One region of the Paenibacillus terrisolis genome, then DNA from elsewhere that is predicted to be linked to it. Evidence: riboswitches for the same ligand, from Rfam matches in the RefSeq annotation. Region 1 holds a riboswitch; each other region holds the start of a gene.
The links. A riboswitch is a leader RNA that binds a small molecule or an ion and turns the genes downstream of it on or off. The one in region 1 is predicted to bind cyclic di-AMP.
Positions count from the first base shown of each region.

Region 2: another riboswitch for cyclic di-AMP. It lies ahead of ACI48K_RS11705 (TrkH family potassium uptake protein); the one in region 1 lies ahead of ACI48K_RS22025 (APC family permease).
Region 3: another riboswitch for cyclic di-AMP. It lies ahead of ACI48K_RS23790 (C40 family peptidase); the one in region 1 lies ahead of ACI48K_RS22025 (APC family permease).

Region 1 is NZ_JBKFGG010000036.1:7,229-11,379, forward strand. Features, by position in the region: gene ACI48K_RS22010 (DUF445 domain-containing protein) at 1-196, opposite strand, end outside; gene ACI48K_RS22015 (hypothetical protein) at 311-745, opposite strand; gene ACI48K_RS22020 (hypothetical protein) at 735-1,250, opposite strand; cyclic di-AMP (ydaO/yuaA leader) riboswitch at 1,382-1,552, opposite strand; cyclic di-AMP (ydaO/yuaA leader) riboswitch at 1,949-2,121, shown strand; gene ACI48K_RS22025 (APC family permease) at 2,259-4,085, shown strand.
Region 2 is NZ_JBKFGG010000010.1:9,259-13,409, forward strand. Features, by position in the region: gene ACI48K_RS11695 (cation:proton antiporter) at 1-153, opposite strand, end outside; gene ACI48K_RS11700 (potassium channel family protein) at 195-857, opposite strand; gene ACI48K_RS11705 (TrkH family potassium uptake protein) at 873-2,207, opposite strand; cyclic di-AMP (ydaO/yuaA leader) riboswitch at 2,280-2,438, opposite strand; gene ACI48K_RS11710 (CPBP family intramembrane glutamic endopeptidase) at 2,727-4,151, shown strand, end outside.
Region 3 is NZ_JBKFGG010000046.1:16,143-20,293, forward strand. Features, by position in the region: gene ACI48K_RS23775 (c-type cytochrome) at 39-398, opposite strand; gene ACI48K_RS23780 (GNAT family N-acetyltransferase) at 568-1,071, opposite strand; gene ACI48K_RS23785 (C40 family peptidase) at 1,306-1,785, opposite strand; cyclic di-AMP (ydaO/yuaA leader) riboswitch at 1,790-1,927, opposite strand; gene ACI48K_RS23790 (C40 family peptidase) at 2,181-2,672, opposite strand; cyclic di-AMP (ydaO/yuaA leader) riboswitch at 2,677-2,812, opposite strand; gene ACI48K_RS23795 (hypothetical protein) at 3,034-3,864, opposite strand.

The DNA of each region.
Region 1 (4,151 bases):
CCAGAGGATGACGAAACAATGCGGTAACCGCAAACCAGTCGGCCATTCCTCCCACCAAACCTGCTTCAAAACTCCCCTTTAATAATTGAACAAAAGTGGACTGGGGTAACAACAAAGTGGCTAAAAAACCGCAAAACATAATTAATAACGAGATCCCGGCCAAATTTCTTGACTTCATTTTATGCCCTCTTTCCATGCCTTGTAGCCGCAGTTCTTTTATTGTCTCCCTTTAGATTAAATCATAGTCGACGGATTCGGTAAACATCGGTTCGCGTCCCCCGCCCCTAAGTTCCCTTTCATGAAGAGTTAATTATAGTAATGAATAATAAGACATCGATTCCTGAATCAATTTTTCTTCATTCGGCGGGTTCCTGTATAAACGGTTGTTCCCATGTTCGTCACCGGCTGCGATTTTGAGTGGAACACGCTTGGCTTGAGCGACTTCGAGCAAGGCGATTTGGACCAGTTCCCGTTGGTTCTGACTCCATTCCGCGCCTTTGCACCGTACAATTTCGAGGGCTTCCTCAACCGTATGATTTCGGATGCACTTTAAGAAAACTCCCCATTTGATCAAATCAAATCCTTTCTGATCCGCGAAAACGAGGCAAGCACCCAAACCGCAGTTTTCTCCGCATGAAAGCTTCAGAACGCAATACCAGCAGCCTTTCGGCTTTTTTACCGTCCAAAGAAAGCTGGGAGGTTCATGAAAGGCAAACAGTTTAATTTGTGACAACTTAGTCTTCATTCGTTTTCCCTCCAGGATTTTCTGCGAATTTTAGTTCAATATGGTGAGTTTTCCGGGCTTTTTCAACAAACTGCCGAATCTCCCGCTCATTCTCGCAAACTGCGGAATGCTCCAGCCAGATGATATATTTCATTTTATGAACGACGGATAAATGAAGGGGAAACGATTCTCTTGACTTGATCACATACCAACCGGAAGGTTTGTTTCTCCAAGGCTCCCGGAAGGCTGCCGGAAGCGGAAGCCTGGTACGAGTGAACCAGTCCTGCTGCTGTTGTTTTTCTCTCAGTTTCTTATAAATTCCGAGCACGATTTCAGAATCCGGGCATTCCAGACAGGAAGCCGGCTGACCAAACTGCCGCAGCACCTCGATTTTGTCTTTCCCGAAGCCGTAACCCACGATAAACCGCTGGCCACATTCTTCATACCATAGAGCTCCGAAACATAAGTAGCGTAAACTGATTGGATCCAAAAGTCCCTGCTCTGTCCCAATATAATATAGTTTCATGTCGTACCCCCGTCGTTTAAAGATTGTATAAACTGTCATTTCAGCAAAAAAACCGCAAACAGAGATAAAACCTCTGCTGCGGTTTTGCGTGGACGAAAAAACAGACCCGGCGCAAATGCAAGGCAAAATAAAGGTTCCCCCTGTCACGCTTACGAGGTTAGCTGCCGGATTCGGGCGGTGGGAGTCGCCCTACCTTAAGAGACCGGAATGATAGTCTCTTCTCGGATTCACCCCAAGAGGACCGTTAAAGGTCCGATGGTTCCCCCGCTTCCCGCCAGGCGGGAATTAAGCGTCGTTCATTACAACGAATCATACTATCTCAAGATTCCTTTTGTAAAAAAGGAAAAGAGCTTTTTCAGGTCCTGCTGAAGCAAATTTTCGCTCAAAAAGAAAAGAAATAAGCTTAAAAAGTATTTGTTGAAGCTTTTCATGTATCTTTCTAATGAAAGCTTAATTTTTTATTTTCAATTAAGGGAAAGGGACGGCAAATGATTTTTTTGCGTTAATTCCATTAAAGCAAGAAAAGGAAAGATAATGGCCGAAGAAATATAAATTTCGAGAGGGAAATTACGATGTAAGCGGTTTTTCGGGAAACTATGCCGTTTTTTTGCGAGTACATTTCTTAATCGATCGCTTTACAAAACCTTGATATCGAACGTATGATGTTAATTGTTTCTTGAATATTATTTCTGAAAACTTATTCATTATCGCTGAATTTCCTAACCTGGAAAACGGGGGAACCGGTTGGAGTTAAGCCTGAAAACGGGTGATTCTCCTATGGGGTGAATCCTGACGGCAATACGCGTCAGGTAGGGCGACTCTTGCCGTCCGAATCCGACAGCTAACCTCGTAAGCGTAGTCAGGAGTGGGTAACTTACTGTGAAAAAGACACAGGCTACCCTGTGTTTTTTTGTTGCCTAAAATTGACTTAACAGGCAGCAAAAATTGAAAATAAACCCGATTTGGTCGGGGGAAATTAGAAAAATAACATTTGTGGCGGTGAAACTTGTGCTTTCCTATTTAAAAAGATTTCTCATTGGGCGTCCGTTAAAATCGACGGAGCTGGGTGAACAAAAACTGACGAAGACAAAAGCGCTTGCGATTCTTTCCTCGGACGCCTTGTCCTCAGTGGCATACGGGCCGGAGCAAATCCTGGTGGTTCTGATGACCATCGGCGCGATCGCTTATTGGTATTCCATTCCAATCGCGGCGGGCGTTTTGGTTCTTTTGGCCGCTTTGATTTTGTCTTATCGTCAAATCATTTTCACCTATCCTCACGGAGGTGGAGCTTACGTTGTTTCCAAAGAGAATCTTGGTGTGCTTCCGGGGTTAGTCGCCGGGGGTTCCCTGCTTGTCGATTACGTTTTGACCGTATCCGTCAGCGTATCGGCCGGGACGGATGCCATTACTTCGGCTTTTCCCAGTTTGCATCCTTACACAGTTATCATAGCTGTTGTTTTTGTGCTTTTCATAACAACGCTGAATTTAAGGGGAGTCACGGAATCCGCATCCGTTTTTGCTTTGCCGGTTTACCTGTTTGTTCTTGCCTTGTTTATTATGATCGGGGCAGGCATTTTTCGTGTTCTGACCGGGCAAGCAGCTCCGGAACTTCATACGCCCCTGGGAACTCCCGTAGCGGGAATCGGCCTGTTTTTGCTGCTTCGCGCCTTCGCCTCCGGGTGTACGGCATTAACCGGGGTTGAAGCTATTTCCAACGCGATCCCCAACTTCAAAGATCCAGCCCCCCGCAATGCGGCCAAGACACTGCTTGCCATGGGAACTTTGCTCGCTTTATTGTTTTCGGGAATCGTCTTTCTTGCTTATTATTATGGCGTTGGCCATCGCACCGATGTAACGGTGCTGTCGCAAATCGCCGAACAGACCTTTGGAAGAAACTTTATGTACTTCTTCATTCAAGGGACAACGGCATTGATTCTGATTCTGGCCGCCAATACGGGATATTCCGCTTTTCCGCTGCTGGCCGTGAATCTCGCCAAAGACAAATTCATCCCGAGGATGTTTACGATCCGGGGAGACCGGCTCGGATATTCCAACGGGATCCTTATTCTGGGACTTTTTTCGATCATTCTGATCGTTGTTTTTGAAGGCAAGACCGAACTGCTGATTCCGCTCTACGCGATCGGGGTATTCATTCCGTTTACCCTTTCCCAAACGGGAATGATGGTTAAATGGTTCCGTGAGAAACCGGCCGGGTGGGTTAAAAAATTTATAATCAACACGACCGGAGCCGTGATTAGCCTTCTGGTCAGCGTTATGTTCTTTATCACCAAGTTCTCCAACGTTTGGCCGGTGCTTATTTTCTTGCCGGTAATCATTTATTTTTTCCACCGGATTCATAAGCATTATATGGCTATCGCGGATCAACTGAGAATATCGACATGCGAACCGGCACTTGCGATTGAAGGAAATGTCATTATCGTTCCGGTCGCCGGGATTACGCATGTCGTGGAAAACTCGCTGAATTATGCCAAGTCGCTTTCTCCTCATCAGATCATCGCCGTTTATGTACCGTTCGAGAGAGAGGAAGAGGCTATTTTCGAAGAAAAGTGGAAAAAATGGCAGCCAGATGTACGGCTCGTGACTTTGTACTCTCCATATCGCAGCATCATACAGCCTTTGGTGAAGTTCGTGGATACGGTTCAGAAAAAGTCGATGGAATCGCATTACCAAGTTACGGTGATCATTCCGCAGTTTATCCCGAAGAAGGGCTGGCATAATATTCTGCACAATCAATCAAGCTTATTGATCAGGGCGCATCTGCTATACCGGAGAAACGTTATCGTAGCGACCGTGCCGTATCATTTGAAGGAATAGCTTTTCATTCCAACATTTGCTTATTCCCGGAATTCGCAAGATAATATACTTACGAAAAGTAATAAT
Region 2 (4,151 bases), on a different contig from region 1:
GCCGGGACCCAACAGCATCCCGACGGCGATAAACACGGCAACGTCCGGCAGTCTCAGCCAAGCGGCGAGCCTTCCGGCAAGCATGCCGACACTTAAGACGAACAGCACTAAAATAAGAAAATGATGTATCGATTCGGTCACAGCCGATTCCACATGAGTCACACTCCAACTGTCGAAGCCACATGTATGGCCTTTTATTGATTAATTACCGTTTCAAATTGCTCGATATTTTTCTTGGAGCCGATGATAACCATAATATCGCCTTGGCTAAGCTGGTCCATGGCGGTCGGAGCTACGATAATCCCGCTTTCGCGATGGATTGCCACAATGCTGCACCCGAAACGGGCTCTCGGATTGAGATCGCCGACGATTTTGCCGTTTAGGCATTCAGGAACATTCATCTCTACGATGCTGTATTCCTTGGACAATTCGATGTAATCCAGCAGGTTTGGCGTTACGAGCTGATGGGCCACGCGAATCCCCATGTCCCTCTCCGGGTAAATGACTCGATCCACGCCCAGCTTCTCCAGCGCCCGCCCGTGCAGAACGGAGATCGCCTTGGCGACGACGGTTTTCATACCAAGCTCCTTCAGCAAAATGGCCGACAGAATATTTAGCTGAATGTCGCTGCCGATCGCCACGATGCCGCAGTCAAAATTGCGCACGCCCAGCGATTTCAACACCTCTTCATCGGTGGGGTCAGCCACGACCGCATGGGTGAGTTGATCGCCCAAAGCCTCCACGATTTCCTCATTCCGGTCAATGCCGAGCACCTCGTAACCAAGATCCATCAGCTCCAGAGCCAGACTTGATCCAAAGCGTCCCAGCCCGATCACCACAAACTGCTGTGTTTTCATTGTAGATTAATCCCCTTATCCTATGATCATTTTGCCTTCCGGATGGCGATATAATTCTTTACCTTTTTTCGGACCGAGCGCGTATGCCAGCGTAAGAGGTCCCAGCCGTCCGGCGAACATGGTGAAGCTGATGATGATTTTGCCGATTAAAGTCAGCTTGCCGGTCAATCCCATGGTCAAACCAACCGTACCGAAGGCGGACGTTGTCTCAAACAGAATGCTGAGGAAGCTGGCATCCTCCGTCGTCGACAAGATCATGGCCACGGCAATAACCAGAAACAAGGCCAACATCGCCAGCGTAACCGCTTTGAAAATCCGTTCCTGGGCCAGACGATAACGGAACAACACCAAGTCCGAGCGCCCGCGGATCATGGAAATCACCGCGCCGACCAGAATCGTAAACGTCGTCGTTTTGATCCCGCCCCCGGTGGAGCCCGGCGACGCCCCGATAAACATCAGGATGATCATAAAAAACTGGGTGGCCTGACGCAAAGCGCCGATGTCCAGTGTGTTGGCTCCCGCCGTTCTGGGCGTTACCGATTGGAAGAACGAGCTCCAGATCTTCGCGCTCCAGTTTAACGGCTCCAGTGTTCTGGAATTCGTGAATTCGAATATAAAAATAACGAGCGCCCCGACAACTATCAGTGCGGACGTCATGGACAACACGACTTTGGAATGCAATGACAGCCTGCGGTGGCGCCGAAATTCAATGAGATCGGACAAGACGATGAACCCGATCCCCCCGGAGACGATCAAAAACATGGCTACAAAATTCGTGACCGGGTCGCCGACATATTGCGTCAGGCTGCGGTATTCGCCAAACAGGTCAAATCCGGCATTGTTAAACATCGAGACGGCGTGAAAGACTCCGAAATAGACCGCCCGGCCAAACGGCATGTCAAAAGCCCAGCGCAGCGCGAAAGTCACGGCCGCACAAGCCTCGATGACGAGCGAATACATCAACACCTTGCGGATCAGCCGAACGATGCCCTCCATCGAATTCTGGTTCATCGCCTCCTGCAGCAGCAGACGGTCCTTCAGCGATATTTTCCGCTTAAATACGAGAGAAAATAACGTTGCCATGGTCATGAATCCCAACCCGCCGACCTGAATCAGCAGCATGATCACGACTTGCCCGAATGTGGAAAAATACGTTCCCGTGTCCCGAACGACCAGACCGGTTACGCAGGTTGCCGAGGTTGCCGTAAACAAAGCATCGATAAAAGGCGTCGTCTCTCCCCGTGTACTTGAGATCGGCAGCATCAGCAGCAGCGCGCCCAGAAGAATAATCAGGGCAAAACCCAGCACAAGAATCTGGGGCGGAGAAAACTTGAACCATTTGGATAGCAACCTATTCACCTCATCGCTTAATTAGGAAAAACAAAAGAAAAAAGCACTGGAAATCCAATGCCTTTCGGGTTTGGCTCCTGTTGCAAAGGCCTACGAGGTTAGCTGACGGATTCGGACATGCACAGTTGCCCTATTCGCTCTCTTACCCGGCATTCCTGCCGGCTCCAAGCGAAATTCACCCCGGAAAATTCGGTTCCCCCGTTTTCAAATGAAATTCGGCCGTATTTTATTTTCATCGAGTTACATTTCATTTTTATCAAATGGATTATAATCCATAATCCAACCTATCACAATGGCTCTTTTCGATGAAATAGCCTTGAAAATCGTGAAAACCAAGAACTCATAGCTTATGATCTCGCTAAATCTAACACATTGGGGAACTTATCTTCGATTATTGGAGGTTTTCATTTATATTTTCATCACCGTCTCTGGCGCGCGGGGTACGCCCTATGATATCTTTACTGTGACGCGATTGCAGTAAAATAATCCCTTTTACAAAAATTTTAAAGGAGCTTAACCATGAACTTGATATCGCAAACCTCTGGGAGGAAAATCAAGCCCAAAACGCTTTGGCTGATGGCCGCGCTCGGATTTATCGTTTTTATCCTTGTTCAGGTTCTCCCGACCGACGCGTCGGAAACGCTGCAAATGGAGCAGCAGGAGAAAACGATTTCCAAACAGCAGGCAGCAAGCGCTGCCGAAGATTTCGCCGCATCCCAGCTTCAATTGGAAGGAGAACTTAAGCCTGCTCTCGTTACATATGAAACGCAATCGGATTTATACGGTTATTTGGCCAAAGAAGATCTGCTCGGCCCGTTTCTGAAATCCTATGACAAGAACTTTCCTTATGACGTCTTTCGCGTTCGTTTCAATAACCCGAATGAAGTGTTGTCCGCATTAACCGTAGACGTCCACATGACGACCGGAAAAGTGGTCAGCTTCGAAGAAATCACGACCGCCAGCAATAAAAATAAGCAGGATATGCTAAGCAATGGTTCGGAAACCGTCGACAGCCTGCGCTCCTGGGAAGGCGATTTGACGCTGGAGCAGAAAGAAAAATTAGCCCAGCCTTACTTGACGTATTTCGGGTTTAACAAAAGCGGGATTCAACCAGCAGCCAATGAGAGCGAAGTCGGCTTGTTGTACCAAATCCCGGATTTCAAGGTCGGGCAATCCAAAGCCCAAATCAAATTCAGCTTCGAATACGGCCAGGTTTCTTCGATGGAAGCTTCCTTCAGCGTTCCGAAATCACATACCGATTACGTGGCTCATCAGACCACGATTGCCAACTGGCTGACGTTTGGCGGTTATGCCCTGTTCACGTTTGTTCTGGGCATTTTGGCCATCGTCTACAGCGGATTGACACGGGTGCACACGTCTTTTAAAAGAGGGATTTTCCTGGCTTCCGTCTACTTTGTTCTTTCGACCGCCAGTACGATCAACATGCTGCCCGTTTTCCAAAAAGAGAGCATGTCTTCCGCCGTGCTGCTTATCGGATTCATTATCCAGGGATTAGTTACCCTGATCCTTGCCGCCTCCGTTTATTTCTCCTTGGTTGGGGGAGACGGATTGTGGCGCAAACAAGGAATCGCCCTGTGGCCGCGCGCCAAGGAGTCCGGATATGGACGGCATGTTTTGGGCGCGGTGTCCGACGCCTATGCCTGGGCCCTGATATTGCTGGGCGCACAGTCCGTCATCTTTTTTGTACTGGAACGAACGCTTCACACCTGGTCGACGACCGACGCCACACAGTCCCCATACAATATGATTTACCCAATTTTCATGCCTCTGCTTGCTTGGGTAGCCGGGATTGGGGAAGAAGCCGTATACCGGCTGTTCGGCATCCCGATGTTGAAGAAAATATTCCGCAGCACATTTGTCGCCAGCGTGATCACAACGATGATCTGGGCGTTCGGCCATACGCTGTATCCGATTTACCCTGTC
Region 3 (4,151 bases), on a different contig from region 1:
GGTTCCCGGCGGGCTTGCTTTGCTTTGCGCCGATGCCGTCATTTTTTCTCGGAGAGCCACATCGCGACGTTAGCAATTTCCTCATCTTTCAAACGATCTTTGAATGAAGGCATCATTCCGCCCTTGCCCTTGGTAATAATTCCATACAATTCGTCAGCCGTCAGCTCCGCTCCGATCTTCTGCAGGTTGGGACCTACCTGTCCCTGCAGCTGGTCTCCATGGCAACTGATGCAGTTCGCCTCAACCGTGGCTTGGGCTTGCTCGGCATTTAAAGTAACTGCGGGCATTTGAGGCTTAGCCTCCTGTTCGGTTTGCTCCCTGCCCGGCAGGGTGAACATCAGCACGACAGCCAAAGCGCATGCCGCGAAAAAAAGTCCGCTCATGATCCACTTTTGCATTCCATCGCCCCTCCATATGTAAGCTACCATTTCCATTATAACGGAACAATATGGTGGATCATAGCCTTTATGTCAAAAATAGCACACAATCAACGAAAAATACTGCCATTAAAGTGCAATTTATCATAGGCGATTTGTCGGTTTGGTCGAATGCAGTTGCGAGCGGCACTTACGCAAGACCGGGATCTCCACGGTAGACCATACAGTAAAAGGGTTTGGATACGCCTCCGGGGGTCATTTTCTCGTATAGGTCGGTGATCGTAAAGCCAGCTTTCTGGTAAGCCCGGATCGCCCGGTTGTTCCAAGTGAGAACCTCCAGATCAACCTCGTGGTCCGGATTTCTGCGAACCGCTTCTTTTACGATTGCGGAAACAAACGCCTTTCCGTGGCCGTGTCCGCATAATTCAGGCTTCATGCCAATTCCTAAGCGTGTTACGCCGGTAAGGGGGAAATATTGGGCGAAACCCGCCATTACTCCGTTCTCGTCTAAAACGGAAACATATTGCTCGGCCCGCAAAACCGGGTTGCCAAACTCCACATCAAGCGCTTTCATTTGCTCCCACGGGAGCCAGCCATAAATATCGTAAGGGGAGTCGTAACGCCAGGTGCAGATTTCCGCGCCATGACTTTCCTCCATGGGAACGACATGAAATTCCGGGATAAACTTATCCATCTTTGCGCCTCCTTCTAATGTAGGAATGCCGTCACTAAGATGAACTCCGTAGAATCTTGTAACCTCACTCTACCGGGAAAAGACGGGCTTGTAAATATTCAATTGAAACACGCAGGAAAACGGTAACCTTTCGCGGGCTTATCTCGTTATATAAGCAGGGAACAAAAAACCGCTCCGATTCCGGCAAGAATCAGGGCGGCTCCAAAATAGAGGGTCAAATAAAGATTCATGAAATCAGTTTGCGGCAAATACGGAAAATTTGTATTGGCTCAGAATTCTTTTCGCTCCAACGTAACGGTTGTTGTAGTAGTTGTTGCTCAGCTTGTCGATGCGGATGCCTTTTGAGGAAGAGGCGTGCGCAAAGCTGCCGTCACCGACGTAGATGCCAACATGGGATACTCCGTTGCCAAGCGTATTGAAGAAGACAAGATCGCCCGCTTTCAAGTTGCTTTTGGCTACCGGCGTTCCTTGCTTGTATTGGGCGGTTGATACGCGAGGAAGCTGAACGCCGATTTTGCTGAACACGTATCTGGTAAATCCGGAGCAATCGAACCCGGCAAGGGTGGTTCCTCCGAATTTGTAAGGTGTGCCGTATACGGATTTGACGACACTGCTCAAAGTAGTCGTAGTCGGTGTGGCCGCAAAGGCACTTCCGGCTCCCATAGTGAACACCAAAGCCAAACTCGTTACCGCTGCTGCAATCGTCTTTCTCATGATGTCTTGCTCCTTCCGAGGCCTGCGAGGTTAGCTTAAGGATTCGGTTGAAGGTTCCCTATGATCCCTTTGGAGCGAGATCAATTCACCCTGATGTGGTTCCCCCGTTTCCCGTGCACCGGGAATTCGGCAGTTTTGTTGTAGTATGTGCACAAAAACAAAGTTACAGCAAAGATTACAAAGTTGTTACTATTGCCTTTGGTTATTCTACCAAACGCGCCCAGCTTTGACAAGTTCGATGCCTGATATTTAAGAAAAAGAAGGCTTAAGTCCTGATTGAAATGGCCGTCAGCCGGGTAATGATTCCTAGATGGGAAATACCAAATAAATAGAAAAAACCCGCAAGAAAATGATCGAAGCATCGAATCACTTTCTTGCGGGTTTCCGGTTCCTGATTATTCTACGTTGTCTTGCTCAGCGGAATCTCCTGTAACGTCTTCATATTTGTCGGTACTCATAACGCGTTTAGCGCCAACATAACGCTCAACATAATACTTTTCGCTTAATTTGCTGATGACTACTCCATTGGAAGAGGAGGCATGAGCAAATTTCCCGTCGCCTACAAATACTCCTACGTGTGAAACGCCTTTGCCGGAAGTGTTAAAGAAAACCAGGTCGCCTGGGATCAACTCATCTTTGGAAACGGCGGTTCCCATTTTGTATTGAGAGCCGGATTGATGAGGAAGCTTGATACCAAGCTTAGAGTACACGTACATCGTAAATCCAGAGCAATCGAAGCCTGCTGTGGTTGTTCCACCGGATACATAGCTGGATCCAAGAGCCGAATCGACTACAGTGTCCAGTTTGGAATCCGCGAAAGCGCTACCAGCTCCAATTGTGAAAAGAATGGCAAAACTTACTGCTGCTGCGGCTAACTGTTTTTTCAAGAAGTTATGCTCCTTCCAATGCCTACGAGGTTAGCTTGAGGATTCGGTTGAAGGTCCCCTATGATTCCTGACTTCGGAATCAATTCACCCAAAATGGTTCCCCCGTTTCCCTGGCGAAGGGAATTCGGCTCTTAGTTCACACCTGAAATTACTAGTTCGTCATTCAGTAGAAGATTCTTGCCAAAGGTGACAAAAATGATTACAAAACTGTTACTGAAATTGTGCTGTTGTTATTGTAACAAATACAGGCATCTTTTGGCAATGGTTAATTAACAAGTTTAAGAGGGCACTTTAACGCACAAGGCCCCCGCGTATCCGCGGAGGCCTTGTGCTTTCAAGGTTTGAAAGTGGTGAAAAAAAATTAACTATTTTGTGACTTGGCTTGCCAGAGCCGATATTGAGAGGTGACTCTCCATATTTTAAACGCGCTGCGAATAAGAGGATAGGATTGCTGCAGAATCAGGGCGAGAAGGCCGGTCCAAATCCAAGAAACCGTGCCGAATAAAGTGAAAAGAACAAGTCCGAAAGCGATGAGAATCAGGGATATGGCGAGACCCTGAAGAAGATGCCTGAAACAAATCAACAGGGAATTCCATACACCGGCTTTGAACAAGTAGCCAAACAATGCGAACAGCAAGGTTTGCCGGATGAACCATCCGTAAGCGAGCCAGCCCAGCACATAGCCGAGGATCGTTAAGGAGGATGGCAGGTCAAGTCCTTTTTGCAGCAGGCCGGGCCACAGAGAGGTCAGCTTTGGAATAATCCAGAGCGAAGGCAGCAAAGTAAGCGCAAGCTCCAGGATATAAAAAAGGACAACCGGCTTCCAGAATTCCTTCATTCCCTGAAAAAGAGGAAGCCCCGTTCCTCTGGCGTCATTTGGAACAAGTCCGTAAAGAATTCCGGCCTGGATTAAGGGGGTCATCAGCAGACGGACCGCAGTCATGCCAATCAGCAGCCAGAAATACAGGCGTACATCCGGGTTGGTGCTTAGCCCGAGCTGTCCTTCGAACAGGAACAGGATCCGGCTGAGCCCGGTGGGCGGCGGGTCAGGGTATCTTTGCAGTACCTGGGTCACTGCGGTGTCGATGAGCCTGTAAAGGAAAATCCCCCACAGCAGCTGGTACAAAAACAGGATGATGACGGAGGGAAACTGGTTCTTCATCAGGCTCCAGCCTTGGCGCACATAGGTCATATCCTTCTCTCCTTAAAGTTTTGTGAGTAGGGTAGTTCAATAATTCATCTTTTGATCACAAAGCTAAGCATGAAGCCTAATCGGCATCGAATCTTGAATTGAGCCGGGCCTTCCGTTGCTCACGTAGGTTCAGCCTACGCTCCGCTACTCAGTCCCTAGCTTCATCCAACCTTCTCGGTGCTGAAAATCTGAATTATTGAACCATTTTTAAAGTTTCAAGCACTTCAAAACTACTTCGTAAGCATTCGCCTTTGTGAACGGATTTCTAATCCATTTGAATTAAATGA